DNA from 2 places in the Marinobacter flavimaris genome. Region 2 is predicted to be linked to the other one. Evidence: riboswitches for the same ligand, from Rfam matches in the RefSeq annotation. Region 2 holds a riboswitch; the other holds the start of a gene.
What was found. A riboswitch is a leader RNA that binds a small molecule or an ion and turns the genes downstream of it on or off. The one in region 2 is predicted to bind cobalamin.

Region 1: it holds a riboswitch for cobalamin, as region 2 does, so the genes downstream of both, ACGK9W_RS17930 (TonB-dependent siderophore receptor) here and ACGK9W_RS16470 (ribonucleoside-diphosphate reductase subunit alpha) in region 2, are expected to answer to the same signal.

What each region holds. Positions count from the first base shown of each region.
Region 1 is NZ_CP171359.1:3,841,191-3,848,970, reverse strand. It holds gene ACGK9W_RS17930 (TonB-dependent siderophore receptor) at 28-1,866, opposite strand; cobalamin riboswitch at 2,001-2,224, opposite strand; gene ACGK9W_RS17925 (putative nucleotidyltransferase substrate binding domain-containing protein) at 2,347-4,221, shown strand; gene ACGK9W_RS17920 (3'-5' exonuclease) at 4,214-4,942, shown strand; gene msrB (peptide-methionine (R)-S-oxide reductase MsrB) at 4,944-6,167, opposite strand; gene ACGK9W_RS17910 (ATP-binding protein) at 6,247-7,746, opposite strand; gene ACGK9W_RS17905 (response regulator transcription factor) at 7,749-7,780, opposite strand, start outside.
Region 2 is NZ_CP171359.1:3,506,999-3,514,778, forward strand. It holds gene tnpC (IS66 family transposase) at 1-706, shown strand, start outside; gene ACGK9W_RS16460 (hypothetical protein) at 867-1,460, opposite strand; gene ACGK9W_RS16465 (ribonucleotide-diphosphate reductase subunit beta) at 1,986-3,044, opposite strand; gene ACGK9W_RS16470 (ribonucleoside-diphosphate reductase subunit alpha) at 3,075-5,840, opposite strand; cobalamin riboswitch at 5,968-6,176, opposite strand; gene ACGK9W_RS16475 (DUF3047 domain-containing protein) at 6,300-7,031, shown strand; gene ACGK9W_RS16480 (ABC transporter substrate-binding protein) at 7,045-7,780, opposite strand, start outside.

The DNA.
Region 1 (7,780 bases), 330 kb from region 2:
GGGCGGGAGCCTCTCAGATCAATGAATTTACTGTTGGAAATCATAGCGCACCGAGGCCATGAAGGTTCGTCCGGCGGCCAGATAATCAAAGGGCGCGAAGGTCGCACTGTCATATCCGATGCTGGTGGCATACCGACGATCCAGCATGTTATCGACCTTGAATGAGGCCGACCAGCCAGGCTGGAAATTCCAGGCCGCTCTCAGGTCTACCGTGCCATAGCCCGGCAGCAGACTGGTATTTGCCGCATCGTTATAGCGGTCACTCTCGGCAATAAAGCTGGCGCCCACCGACCACTGGGAGAACAGGCGATCAATATCCAGACGCACGTTTTTTTCCGCGCGGCGTGGTAAACGGGCGCCGGTATCGCGATTCTCGGTATCCGCGTAGGTTACTGCTGCCGCCAGATTCCAGTCAGCCGTCTCGATACCGGAAGAAACCTCAACGCCACGGATTCTGGCCGTCTCGACGTTTTCCATGGTGCCCTCAAAGGTCACCGGGTCCGACACGTAGGTAATCAGGTCTTTCACGTCGTTCTGATAAAGCGCAATGTCCCAGTACCACCGGTCATATCGCCCGGAGAAACCGGCTTCGACCATCTGCCCCTCTTCCGCATCGAGGTCAGGATTACCGGTGTAGAACGGCACCGTCAGGTAAAGGTCATTAAAGGTGGGTGCCCGGAACGATGTCGCATAGCTGAGGCGAAAGCGATGGGCGCGGTCCAGCTGGTGACCGAAGGCCACACCGCCAGTCTCCTCTTTGCCATAGGCCTCGTTGTCATCCAGACGCAGACTGAGCATCAGATCGGTGGCATCAAAGTTCAAACGGCCCTGACCGAAAACCGCGCTGTTGGTCCGGCTGTCTTCTGTGAAATTGCTGGTGCCATCCACTTCGTCAAGCATGACCTCCGTACCCAGAACCAGCTCATGAACACCGGCCGTCAGGGTGTTTTCCCAGCGCGCGGAGCGAGACAGGGTGTCGAACGTGCTGGGATTGGCTCCGAAGGTATCCTGTTCGTCGCGAGCTTCCGAGAACTGGATACGTGTACGCCAGTAGTCACTGGCAACCGCTTCCAGATGCAGCCCCATGGCACGAATCAGGAAATCGGTATCACCGCCTTCAAACTCGGTATTACCTTCAGACTGGAAAACCGTCAGTCCTGCGCCGCCGCCCTGGTCAAAACTGTGGCTCAGTTTGGCCAGGCCACCAGCGTTCCGGAATCCTTTGTCCTCGCCGCCAGCACGCAGGTTCGTGCCATCGGTATCCGAATAAACGCCACCGGCCAGGAACGACGAACGGCCTTCCCGGCCAGCCAGCCCGGCCGTTGCCTCACGGGTTTCATGGGAACCGCCTTTCAGCTCGCCCCAACCCTGGCGCCCGGCCTCCGGTTCCAGGGTGAACGCCTGGATGACACCACCCACCGCATCGGCACCGTAGAGGGAACTCTTCGCACCTCGCACCAGCTCAACCCGTTCCATCAATTCGGGAGGCAAAAACTGCCAGGGTGGGATACCCGCAGAGGCCGAGCGCAGGCGGATACCATCGAGAAGCAGCACGGTACCTGAGCTGCCAGCGCCACGCAGGAATACGCTGGTAGTCTTGCCGTAACTGCCGTCCGACACCACGTTGATCCCCGGCTGGGCGCGCAGCAGGTCGCGGAATTCCGCGGGCTGTTGCCGATCAATATCCTCCTTCTCGATGACCGTAACCGAAGACAGGCTCTCCCCAACGGTCTTCGGCCCCAGTGTCGCGGTAACCACGATGGGATCCAGGGCATCGGATTCAGGGGCAGACTGGGCCGAAACGGCCAGAGGCAGGGCGGCCATGGCAACGCCGGCCAGTAAAACAGGGCTTTGAATTCTGAACATGAAACTTGCTCCGCACTCCGCGCGCACCCGCACGGGAATCTGGGTTTTGTTGCGGAACAGGGAATGGGGGCAGGCGGTAGACTGGTGTCAGGAATGCGGAACCGGCATATCACCCACCCAGGTTGCCCACCGCAACATCGGGTGTTTTTCCAGGCCGGTCTCCGGGCTGGCAGGCGGAACTCTGGGTTCCCGGGCAATCACCTTCCCATGTCTTGGCGACACAGTGGCGCACAGATTGCCGTTGTCCTGCTTACCGTTGCGGGGGCAGCATCGGACTTGCACTGGCGTGACCAGGCTCACCGATTTCCCGTTTCACCCGTCGCGCTTTGCGACGGGCACCTGAAAAAAGTGTGGCAAGGCTAGCAACACCGGGGTAAGCGGTCAATGAAATCCATCAAAGGTCGACATGGTCGCAGGCCTCTGCCACTGCTATATTCCATGACTGACAATCATTTTTTCTTCGCCAAAACAGGGAGTTTTATGCAGGCCGAGCTGGTCGACATCCGCAATCACATGGCTCAATACTCGCCGTTTGACGAGATGACCGAGGAGCTGCTCGACAGGGTGGTGGGCGGTATTGAGGTAGTCTACTTCAAGGCCGGCAGCCAGATCCTGGAATTCGGCGAGCCCAGTAACTGGCTTTATTACGTGCGCAGTGGCGCGGTAGAAATCTATCGGCGTTCGGGCGAGCTGTATAACCGCATCAGCGAAGGCGAAATATTCGGCCAGTTTGGCCTCCTGATGAACCGGAAAGTGCGATTTCCGGCAAAAGCCCTGGAAGACACACTGGTCTACAAGATTCCGGGAGAAATCTTCCAGTACCTGTGGGAAAATGAGGACAACTTCGCCGATTTCGTCGAGATTGAAGACCGCAGTCGCCTGCGCTCTGCCGTTTCCCGTCGGGAAAAGTCCAACCAACTGATGACATCCAAGGTTACCCGGTTGATTGCCCGGGAGCCGGTATCAGCGCCCCACACCGTTCGCCTGCAGGAAGCGGCGCGGATCATGACCGAAAACGGCGTCTCCGCACTGCTGCTGATGGACGAGGAAGGTGAAAAGCCCCTGCTCAAGGGCATCATTACCGACCGGGACCTGCGCACCCGGGCCCTTAGCGAAGCCCTGGCCTCGGAAACTCCGATCAGCGAGATCATGTCGGAGGATCTGATCACCATCCGCTCGAACATGTTCATATTCGAGGCCATGCTCACCATGCTGCACAACAATGTGCACCATCTTCCGGTGATGGATCGGGATGAGGTTCGCGGGGTGATTGCGCTGTCTGACATCGTAAAGTACGAGAGTCAGAGCAGCCTATACCTGGTCAGCAACATCTACCATCAGCAGGATGTAAAAGGGCTGAAGAAGATCAGCCTGGATGTGCGGGACAGCTTTGTTCGCATGGTGAACGAAGATGCCAACTCCCACATGATTGGCAGTGCCATGGCCGGCATCGGGCGCAGCTTTACACAACGTCTGCTGGCGCTGGGCGAGGAGAAACTCGGCCCCCCACCCGTGCCCTACTGCTTTATGGCCCTCGGCTCCATGGCGCGGGACGAGCAGCTGGTGGTCACGGACCAGGATAGCGCCATGATCCTGGACGACAGCTTTGTGCCGGAAGAACACGACGAATACTTCCTGGCGCTGGCGAAATTTGTCAGCGATGGCCTTGCGGAGTGCGGCTATACCTACTGCACCGGCGACATCATGGCCACCAACCAGAAATGGCGGCAGCCACTGCGCGTCTGGAAGGACTACTTCACCGACTGGATTGATAATCCGAAAGCCGAGGCTCTGTTAAACAGCAATATTTTCTTTGATCTGGATGGCATCTACGGCGAGACCGACTTTGCCGAACAGCTCAAGACACTGGTGGCGGACAAAGCCAGCAACAGCCAGCGGTTCCTGGCAATGCTGGCGCGCAACGCCCTGAACCGCACGCCGCCGATCGGCTTTTTCCGGACTTTCGTGCTGGAAGAGGATGGCAAGCACCAGAAGACCTTCAACCTGAAACGTCGCGGAACAGCGCCCCTGTCGGATCTGATCCGGGTTCATGCCCTGGCCTGCGGCTCCCGTGCACAGAACTCGTTCGAACGACTGAAAGCCATTGGCAACACCAAGCTCCTGCTGGACGACGATCTGGGCAACCTGAGGGATGCGCTTGAGTTTATCTCCATCGTTCGTATCCGACACCAGGCCCTGGCAATCGAGGCTGACCGGCAGCCGGACAACAACGTACGGCCCGAAGACCTTTCACCGTTTGAGCGCAGCCATCTCAAGGATGCGTTCCAGGTAGTCAGCGGTGCCCAGAAGTTCCTGAAATTCCGGTATCACGCCGGGGTGGCCCGTAATGTCTAGTGAGGAGCAGGCCGAGAATTCTGTTACACGCCTGCCATGGCCCGAGCAATTCAAGGCCCTGGCGGAGCAGAGCAAGTCCCCGATTCTTAAAGCCTATTACGAGAGTGGGTGTGTGTCGCCGGAGACGCCCTTATCCGAGGTGCCCTTTGTCGCGCTCGATTTCGAGACCACCGGGTTGGACGCCAATCAACATTCGATTGTCAGTATCGGTCTGGTGCCGTTTACGCTCGACGGCATCCAGCTGGGCAAAGCCCGCCACTGGATCGTGCGGCCCAAGCTCCCGCTACACCAGACCTCGATTACTATCCACGGCATTACCCACAGTGATATCGACCAGGCCCCGGATTTGAACGATATCCTGAAGGATCTGTTTGCCAGCCTGAATGGGCGTATCCCCGTGGTTCACTACCGCAACATCGAGAGATCGTTCTTCGACGTTGCCCTGCAATGGCGCTTGGGGGAAGGAATCCGGTTTCCGTTGATCGATACCATGGCCATTGAGGCTCACCTGCACCCGGACCGAAACCCGTCACGCTGGCAACAACTGCTGGGGAAGAAGCCCGTGTCGATTCGCTTGGCTGATAGCCGGCTGCGTTATGGGCTGCCTCACTATGCCGCCCACAACGCCCTGATTGATGCGGTTGCCACGGCTGAACTCCTGCAGGCCCAGGTGTTGCACCATTTCAGCCGGGACACCCGGGTGGCGGATTTGTGGTTGTGAGTCAGGCGTCGCTCTCTGGTCTGACGTCATCAACCCATTTGCCATAACCGGCCTCTTCCATCTTCTCCAGCGGGATAAAGTCCATAGACGCGGAGTTCATGCAGTAGCGTAGTCCGGTTGGCGCAGGGCCATCGTTGAAGACATGGCCAAGGTGGGAATCCGCGTGGCTGCTGCGGATTTCCGTACGGGTCATGAAGAACGAGTTGTCCTCACGTTCCACCACCGCGTCTGGTGTGATCGGCCGGGTAAAGCTGGGCCAGCCGGTACCGGATTTGTACTTGTCCCGTGAAGAAAACAGCGGCTCGCCGGAGACAATATCCACGTAGAGTCCTGGCTTCTTGTTGTCCCAGTATTTGTTGTTAAACGCCGGCTCGGTGCCGTCTTCCTGGGTCACCTCGTACTGCATATCCGTCAGGCGCTGCTTCAGGACATCCTGAGCCGGCTTTTCAAAGCTTGCCGGATCGAAGCCAACGCCCATCTGGCCGGGCTCTGTGCTGGCGCTTTCATCGCCCACCAGATCGTCACTGGCGTCCACTGTGGCATTCTCCTGGAACCGGGTGTAATCGAGCTCGTAATCTTCGCCATACACCTTCTCGATAAACTGATAGCGTCCAGAGTTGAAGGTGTAGAAGTTGTAGCGCACCGGGTTTTTGTCGTAATAATCCTGGTGGTATTCCTCCGCCGGGTAAAATTTCTCAAACGGCACGATTTCGATCACCACGGGTTTCTCGTAAACTCCGGATGCCTCCAATTCTGCAACGGCCGCCTCGGCCAGGCGCTTCTGCTCAGCGTTATGGTAGAAAATAGCAGGACGATACTGCTGGCCGCGGTCCACAAACTGACCCTGATTATCGGTCGGGTCCATCATCCGCCAGAGCGCCTGCAACAAGCCCTCGTATGTCATTTCGTTGGGGTCGTAATAGACCTGTACCGCTTCGGTATGGCCAGTCTGCCCCGAGGCAACCTGCTTGTAGGAGGGGCTTGCCTCTTTCCCACCAGAATAGCCCGAGACTACTTCCACCACGCCCGGCACCCGCTTTTCGTACCCGGCCTCAACACACCAGAAACAACCGCCAGCAAAGGTCGCCACGGCCAGACCCGGTTGATCCGGTGCGTATTTGCTCATCTGCGACTCCGACTTTTCGGCAACCGCGTAGGTGGTGAACAGACCAACTGCAGAGACAAATGCCACTGCGGAAAACAGACCCATGATCTTGCGTTTCATCAGATATCTCCTTCACGTGATTCCATACCTACAGCGTAGGGCGGTGGATTCACGAAAACGTTCACCAGGTATTACGAATTCATAACGCTGTGGATTTTTCGCCGCCCGCGACCGAGCTGTCGCGGGCCAGGGGCAGCCAGACACTGAAAACGGCGCCATCGGCATTGCGTACCGAGAGTTTTCCCTGCTGCAGCGTCACCATTCGCTGGGCAATCGCGAGCCCCAGACCGGCATGGCCCGTCCTGGACGCACCTGCGGCCTGATAAAAGGGTTCGAAGACGTGCTCCAGGTGCTCATCATCGATACCGGGGCCAGCGTCGGCGACGGTAATTTGCGCACCCCCGGCCTGTTCGACAACGCCCAGTGTGATCTCCGTATCTTTCGGCGAATGGCTGAGGGCGTTGCTGATCAGGTTATCCAATACCCGCTCGGTCATGGCGATATCCGCCAGCACCTGGACCGGAGCGACGGAAACAATCGACAGGGCAACGCCTGCGCGCTCCGCCTCGGGTTGGTGCTTCTGCACCACGTCATGCAGCAGTTCGGCAACCACAAACGGTTCCGTCTTCGGCTGTTTCTCCCGGGCATCCAGTGCGGCAAGTTCAAACAGTTCCTCCACAAGACGACCAAGCCGGTGGCTTTCGGTCAGGGCCACATCCAGGAAACGTGCCCGCTCCTCGGCGGCGAGCGTGTCCTGTTTCATGCGCAATGCTTCGATATAACCCTGGATGGATGCCAGTGGCGTTCTAAGGTCATGGGAGACCTGGGCAACCAGCTGCCGGCGCTGGGCATCCTTGTGTTTCAGAAGGTCCAGCTGGGCAACAATTCGCTGGGCCATCTGATCGAACCGGGCGGCCAGGTAATCAATGTCATCGCCTTTGCCCGCCACCGCGGCGGCGCGCTCCGGAGACATGCCGCGCTCGAAGGATTCCACCCGCTCGGTCAGCCGCGACAGCCGACGCGTCAGCAACCGGAAGAACACCAGCCCGGCCAGCAAGCCGACGAACAGGCTCACCGCCAGCGCGCCCGCGCCTAACTGGAGGAGCCGGTTACTGTGCACCATGCTCTCGGCCAGGTCGTACTCCTCGCCGCGCAGAACCACGTACAGATAACCCGTTGGATCCGCAGCCGAAGGCACCGGCGTTACCGAGAAGACCTTCCGCCGGTCATGACTGCGCGGATCATCGCCGGGCAGTGGGTAAGCGCCCGGGTTTTCAAGCAGCGTGCGTACCGGTTCCAGGGATACCCGGTTGCGCTTGATCTTGTTCGGGTCGGCGGAGTAGGAAAGGATATTACCTTCGGTATCCAGCAGGTAGATTTCGATACTGGGGTTGATGGTCATGTACAGCTCGAAGAGCTGCTTCAGGGCATCGCGGTTGAGCTTGCCATCGGTTACCAGGTTGCGGTCAGACACCAGGTTACGGGCGAGGTCGCGGTTCAGCTGCTGGTTGACCGCAGCCGAGTATTCCCTCACCGAAGCCAGACTCAGAAAGGTAAAGAGCCCACCCACCACGAGCAGCAGCAGGAACAGACCGATCGCCAGCCGGGCATAAAGGGTGCGGAAGACAGACAGGGCCATCGCTAATCCATGAACCGATAGCCAACACCCCAGA
Region 2 (7,780 bases):
TGGCAAAGTGCCGGTGCGCCTGCTGGATGACTTCCAGGGCATTCTGCAAGCCGATGGCTATTCCGGCTACGGTCAGGTCTGTGCCGCGAACAAGCTGACCCGAATCGGATGTTGGGACCACGCGAGACGTAAATACGTGGAAGCGGCCCGGGCTGCGCCGGCCAAAGGCAAAAAAGGCCCACCCTCAAAAGCGGATGTGGCCCTGAGCCACATCCGCAAACTGTACGCCATTGAAAAGGCCGCCCGAGATCTGAGCGATGAAGAGCGCTATCAGTTACGTCAGGAAAAGAGTCTGCCATTGCTCAACACCTTCAAAGCCTGGCTGGAGAAAAATGCCCCCCAGGTGATGAAAGGCCTGCTCACCCGTAAGGCCATGGACTACACCCTGAACCAGTGGGACACTCTGGTTGGTTACTGCGAACGCGGTGACCTGAACATCAGCAATGCCGGTGCCGAGAACGCTATTCGCCCGTTTGCCCTCGGCAGAAAGGCCTGGCTCTTCGCCGATACCTCACAAGGGGCGAAAGCCAGCGCCACCTGCTATTCGCTCATAGAAACCGCCAAGGCCAATGGCCTGGAGCCCTCCGCTTATATCCACCATGTGCTGGAGCGCATTGCTGGGGCCGATACACTGGAGAAGCTTGAAGCCTTGCTGCCCTGGAATGCCGAGTTGCCGGCTTTGAAAAAAGTGGCTCAATACGATTAGGGCAAGTGGGTCGATTTAACGGCGCTTACACTCAATAACTCCCTTTATAGATTTCTTATCCCAATTAAGGTCCCAATGAAGTGCTAACGCCAGCCAGCATGCGCGGGTACGGAATGGAGGAGAAGCCGCAATGTAGTAGACGTCGCCGTGCCTGGCCTTGTTATATTTTCTGGCATAACTGATCACCGTAGACACGCTCTCCAATCAGGTCGAACACCTTATCGAGGCTGTCATCCCAATCGTTGAGCAACTGGAAAATATTTGCTTGAAGAGAAAGATGGCCGCTTACATGATTGGCGGAACAACCTTCAACTCGGCCAACACGCATAGCGTGTCTGTCGAGGATAAAGCTGTGCTGCTCGTCTCCTCTGCCACGATTAGGCGAATGGGCAGAAAAGCTATTTCTGAAATTTACAATGTCTGCGGTTTTAATTGTCTCCAGGCCGTCAGTAACGCCAAGCTCTCTACATAACACCAGGGTAGCCTGTTGTTGCATATAACACGCATTCAGAAGGCCATAGTAAAGCAGATGCAACTTCCCAAAATCTAAGTCTCGAAGCTCAGAATCTCTGAATGAGGCCTTTGCCAATTGGGTGTCCTCCAAAAGGTAAAAAGCATCCAGAATAAAATTGTACGAACGCGAAGTTTCAACACCGACGAAGCGATACAGATCGCAGTCGTCTTTATCGTGATCTGTGGCGATATCAGAGAGATCTGAGCGAATTGCCTGAACAACATTGTCGAGTTTGCTCATTACTCCCTCAAATATAACAGCAATTAGACAGAGCGCTTCATGATTGCAGAAATTTGACCGCTTCGTTATTACGGCTTCTGGATCACAGTACGCAATGCCCATAAATGTATAAAACAACAGGTTAGCCCACGACACACCGCCTTTCCATGTAATCATTTGACATCTGTGATCCACTCCATCAAGAATACTGTACAAATAAACAGCGCTGGCAGGGAGCCGGGACGAATGAAGGGAAAACAATCTCGCTTACGGGACCAGGTTCGTGCGGTTATTCGGGTGAATCATTACAGCATCCGTACCGAAAAACGTACTGATACTAGATCCGTTATTTCATTCGTTTTCAGCAAACGAAGCACCCTCGCGATATGGGTCCCAGAGACGTCGATGAATTTCTGACCTAACTCGCTGTGCATCGTAATGTCGCGGCAGCCACCCGGATCTGCGCACCACCCAGATTTATACCCACGTCCTCGGACAGGGTTTCGCAGGGGTGCGCAGTCCGCTCGGCTAGCGGTCAGTAAGCCCTCACCACTCCAACTGTGCCCCGGTCTGGTACTCAATCACCCGCGTTTCGAAGAAGTTCTTCTCCTTGCGCAGGGTGGCCTGCTCATCTAGCCAGGGCGACACGTTCTTCGCGCCGGGGAACGGCTCTTCCAGGCCAACGGTGCGGGCACGGCGGTTGGCCACGAAGCGGAACTGTTCGCTGTGATACTCAGCCGAATAACCGAGAATCGGGTCTCGCAGGATGTAGTCCGCATAGGCCCTCTCGGCGGCTTCCGATTCGTCCCACATCTCGCGCACGGCCTTCGGGTCGAAGGTGATGTTTTCCTCTTCCACGATCTGGTTAACCACTTTCAGGCCGAATGAGAAGTGCATGGCCTCATCCCGCAGGATGTACTGCAACTGCTCGCCGGTGCCGCGCATCAGTCCTCGACGCTGCAGGGCGAAGATGGGGCTGAAGCCGTTGTAGAACCAGGTGCCTTCGAACACCGCCGCGAAGAACAGGTAGGACATGATGAATTCCTGCAGGTCGTCCTTGTTACGCAGGTTCATGTCCGGCCGCATGGCCGCATCCAGCCTGCGGTTGGCAATCTGGATCTTGCCGTTGATCGCCGGTACCACGCGGTAGCGGTTGTAGATCTCGCTCTGGTCCAGGTTGAGGGTTTCGATGCAGTGCTGGTAGGCCCAGGTGTGCATGGCCTCCTCGTATACCTGCCGGGCCTGGTAGATCTGTAGCTCCGGGGCGCTCATCTTCTCCATCACCGCCAGGCCGATGTTGCGCATGGCCAGGATGTCGGAGGTGGTGAGGTACGCCAGTACATTTTCGTACACGTGCTTTTCTGGCGCGGTTAGCCGGTGATGGTAGTCGTGAACGTCCTGGGCCATGTTCACGTCCAGGGGGGTCCAGTGGTTTTTGTTGGCGTTCATGAAGTACTCCCAGGCCCAGGGGTACTTGAACGGTGCCAGCTGGTTGATGTCGGTTTCGCCGTTGATGACTCGTTTGTCGTCCACGTTCACCGGTGCCGGGGCGCCGGGATGCGCCGCTTTGGATTCAGTTTTTAGTTCGTCGTCCCAATCAAGCATGGTTTTGCCTCGAAATCGTTAAGTGAGCAGTTACTGACAGGCTTCGCAGTCCGGATCGTCGATGCTGCACACCTGGGGCTGGGGCGCGGCAACCGGAGCGGTTTTTTCAGCACCGGTGGCACCCAGGGAGCGCAGGTAATAGGTGGTCTTCAGCCCACGTTCCCAGGCCAGCTGGTACAGGGCATCCAGCTTTTTGCCGCTGGGTTCGGCCATGTACAGGTTCAGGCTCTGGGCCTGATCGAGCCATTTCTGGCGCCGGGCGGCGGCTTCCACCAGCCATCTCGCGTCGATTTCGAAGGCGGTGGCGTATCGCGCTTTCAGATCATTCGGGATGCGGTCGATCTGCTGAACGCTGCCGTCGAAGTATTTGAGGTCGTTCACCATCACGTTGTCCCAAAGGCCTTCGGCCTTGAGATCCCGGACCAGGGAGGGATTCACCACCGTGAACTCGCCGGAGAGGTTCGATTTCACGAAGAGGTTCTGGTACGCCGGCTCGATGGACTGGGACACACCCACGATGTTGGAAATCGTCGCCGTCGGGGCAATGGCCATCACGTTGCTGTTGCGCATGCCGTTTCTCGTGATCAGTTCGCGTATCGGCGACCAGTCCAGCCGGGCGTTGGTGTTTACAGAGAGGTCCCCTTCCCGGCGGTTCTCTTTGAGCAGGTTGATGGAGTCGATGGGCAGGATACCCTGCTGCCAGAGTGAACCCTCATAGCTCTCATAGGCACCTCGCTCACCCGCCAGCGAAGCTGAGGCGCGGATGGCGAAGTAGCTGAGTTGCTCCATGGCAACGTCAGCGAACTCAACCGCTTCCGGGCTGGAATACGGCAGGCCCAGTTGATAGAGCGCGTCCTGGAATCCCATGAGGCCGAGGCCAACCGGGCGATGCCTAAGGTTGGAATTGCGGGCCTGGGGCACGGCGTAGTAGTTGATGTCGATAACGTTATCGAGCATGCGCACGGCGGTGTTCACCGTTTGTTCCAGACGCCGCACGTCCAGCTCGCCGTTGGCGATATGAGCCGTCAGGTTCACGGAACCCAGGTTGCACACGGCAATCTCGTCGGCACTGGTGTTCAGGGTGATTTCGGTGCACAGGTTGGAGCTGTGCACCACGCCCTGGTGCTGCTGGGGGGAACGCAGGTTGCACGGGTCCTTGAAGGTGATCCAGGGGTGGCCGGTTTCGAACAGAACGGTGAGCATCTTGCGCCAGAGTTGCTTGGCCGGGATTTTCTTGAACAGCTTGATTTTGCCCTGCTCTGCCAGGGCTTCGTAATGCTCGTAGCGTTCACGGAAGGCGTTGCCGTACAGGTCGTGCAGATCCGGCGCATCGCTGGGGGAGAACAGGGTCCAGTCACGGTCTTCGCGCATGCGCTCGATCAGCAGATCGGGCACCCAGTTGGCCGTATTCATGTCGTGGGTTCGGCGGCGTTCGTCGCCGGTATTCTTGCGCAGTTCCAGGAACTCCTCGATGTCCAGGTGCCAGCTTTCCAGGTAGGCGCACACCGCACCTTTACGTTTGCCGCCCTGGTTGACCGCCACGGCGGTGTCGTTGACTACTTTCAGGAAGGGCACCACGCCCTGGCTCTGGCCGTTGGTTCCTTTGATGTGGGAGCCCAGCGCACGGACTGGCGTCCAGTCGTTACCCAGACCGCCAGCCCATTTCGACAGCATGGCGTTATCACGGATGGCGCCGTAGATGTCTTCAAGATCGTCGCCCACCGTCGTCAGGTAACAGGAGGACAGCTGAGAATGGCGGGTACCGCTGTTGAACAGCGTGGGTGTGGACGCCATGTAGTCAAACGACGACAGCAGATTGTAGAACTCGATGGCCCGGGCATTCGGGTCATCTTCGCGCAGGGCCAGGCCCATGGCAACGCGCATGAAAAATACCTGGGGCAATTCCAGGCGGGCCTTGTTCCAGTGCAGGAAGTAACGGTCGTACAGGGTTTGCAGACCCAGGAAGCCGAACTGCAGATCCCGTTCCGGCTGAAGGGCGGCACCCAGGCGCTCCAGATCAAAGGCGGCCAGAGCGTCATCCAGCAATTCGTACCGGATTCCCGCTTCGACAAAGGCGCTCAGTGCCTGTGGATAAATCTCAGCCAATGGCAGACTGATGGGCAGGCCCAACGCGGCGGCATTCTCCAGACGCAGCTGTTCCAGCAGTAGACGAGCGGTGACCGCGCTGTAGTCCGGCTCCCGCTCAATCCGGCTGCGGGCCGTCATGATCAGGGCCGACAGCACGTCTTCCTCGGCGATGCCGTCGTAGAGGTTGGTCAGGGCATCGTCCACCAGGGAATCACCGTCGATGCCCTCCAGCCCTGTGGCGGCCTTTTCCACCTGCAGTTTCATCAGGCCCAGATCCAGCGGAGCAATCTCGCCACTGGTCTTTTTCACCGTCAGATGGGGGTGCGCCTCAACCGGCGCATGGCGGGCGCGCTCGCGGGCATGCTCTTCCCGATACAGGACGTAGGCGCGGGCCACCTTCTGTTCTTCGGCCCGCATCAGGGCCAGTTCCACCTGATCCTGGATGTCTTCGATATGCACCTTGCCACCGGCCTTCAGGCGACGGCTAATCGCCTGGATGACCTGGTCGGTCACCCGGTGTACCGCGTCATTGATACGCGCGGAACCGGCGGCGGTGTCGCCCTCAACAGCGAGGAACGCTTTGGTTACGGCGATGCTGATCTTCGAGGGGTCGAAGCCCACAAGCGTGCCGTTGCGCTTGATGACCTGAAGGGATTCGGTGTCCGTGTGCGAGGTTGGCCGGGGTTCGGCCAGGGCTGAGGCAGACATGCAGTGTTCTCCTGAATACGCGTTGAGTTCCTTTCACCATCGCGTACGCAGGGGCACACCTCGCCATGGGAATGGCTGGGCATAACCGGTCTGCTCACCCTGGGTCGCGAAGGTGCAGTCAGGAGCTTTGAAGCTCCGTATCCCTGGCAGGTCTTCGGACTCAGGGGCGTGAATCGTTCGATTCGGCCTCGTGTGGCGACTTCCCGGCTTTCGCCAGTGTCTTGATGCCACGCTTGTTCCCCAATACCGCTGCGCGTCAGTTCCGGAGTCTCACCGGATTCCCGATACCAGAATGGCTGAGATGATCACACGTTGACCGAGTTGGTTACGCGCTGATCACTACATCTGGTATTTGACCAAGGATAGAAACACTATATACAGGTCCACTTTTCAGGACAAGGCACTTTCCGGTAAAAGATCTGTCTGCAACGGAAACACCCTGACAAGAGGAGAGGCACTATGGAGAAGGTCGGATACAAAAGAATCTGGGGCCCGCTCCTCATTTCCATGCTGCTGTCTGCACCGGTCAGTTCGCAAGAGAGTACATTGACACCCTTCTCCCAGATGCAGTCCCTGAACGATGGCTGGGAACCCCTGGAATTCCCCAAGATAGATCAGCTCAGCCGCTATGAACTGACAACCGAATACGGTCAGCAGGTCGTGCGGGCGACCACGGACGGCGGTGCGTCGGGACTGATCGCACGGGTCAGGCTGGAGCCAACCGATTCGCTGATTCTGCAATGGTGCTGGAAGGTCTCGAATGTCTTCGAAAACGGGGATGCCCGGGAAAAGTCCGGGGACGATTACCCGGCCAGAATCTATGTGGCGTTCGAGTTCCAGCCCGAGAAGGCGGGGTTTTTCGAGCGCGCCAAACGCAAGACCGTCGAGGTGTTATTCGGTGAGTCCCTGCCGGGCAATGCCCTCAACTACATCTGGGCCAATACTCTCCCGAAGGGCGAGATTGTGCCCAACCCGTACACCGAGAAAACCATGATGATTGCCGTGAATTCCGGATCAGAACAGGTCGGCGAATGGGTCACGGTGGAGCGGGATATCATGGCCGATTATCGGGAAGCGTTTGGCGAGGAACCGCCACCGGTCGTGGGCATTGCCATCATGTCGGATTCGGACAACACCGGTGAAAAGGCCACGGCCTGGTATGGGGACATCCTTCTGAACCCGGATTCCTGAGCCCTGAACACTACTAACGGTATTGCTCGGGAAATCCGGGGATCACAAAGCTTTCTCCAAGGTTTCGTATCGGCGGCACTTCACCCTTTTCAGCCAGACGGATGTAGGCATCATTGAACTCTTCCCGCAGGATCGCTGCCCGGGGATTGGCCAGCGAGAACAGCCAGGTCAGATTCCTCAAACGGATCGCCGATTCACGGATTTTCTCGTCTTTGGGCATGGTCAGGGTTTCCACGACCGGATCCCGATGCCCAAACAGGTAATGGCCTCGGCCAAGCTTGAGCATTTCCAGAGCAGCCCGATAGTTTGGAGCCTGGGTGACGTCAATCGAACCTTCCGCCTCCAGCCAGTACAAGAGCCCTCCATAGGTGTACCCGCCTATCGTGATGACGGTCTTGCCCTGCAGTTGATCAAAATGTGTAAGTGGTTCGGTTCCCTCCAGATACCAGGCACTGAGCTGGGTCGCGAGGGGAGTGACCCAGGTCTCAAGAACTTCACCGTTAAGGGCAGGAACGTTGGCCGAACCTGGCCAAACGTCAATTCTACCGTTGCGCAGATACAGGTATACCCGGCTGATGGGCAAGAAGAGAAATTCCGGCTCGTAACCCGCTTCCACAGCGATCTTCCGGGTAAGCTCTATAAAGCTGCCAGCAGGGCGGCCATCGCTGGCCTGATAGGTAATGGGGGGAAACTCCACATAGGCAATGCGCAGAGTCTTGTTTACGGATTCCGACGCGCCAAGGGAGGCG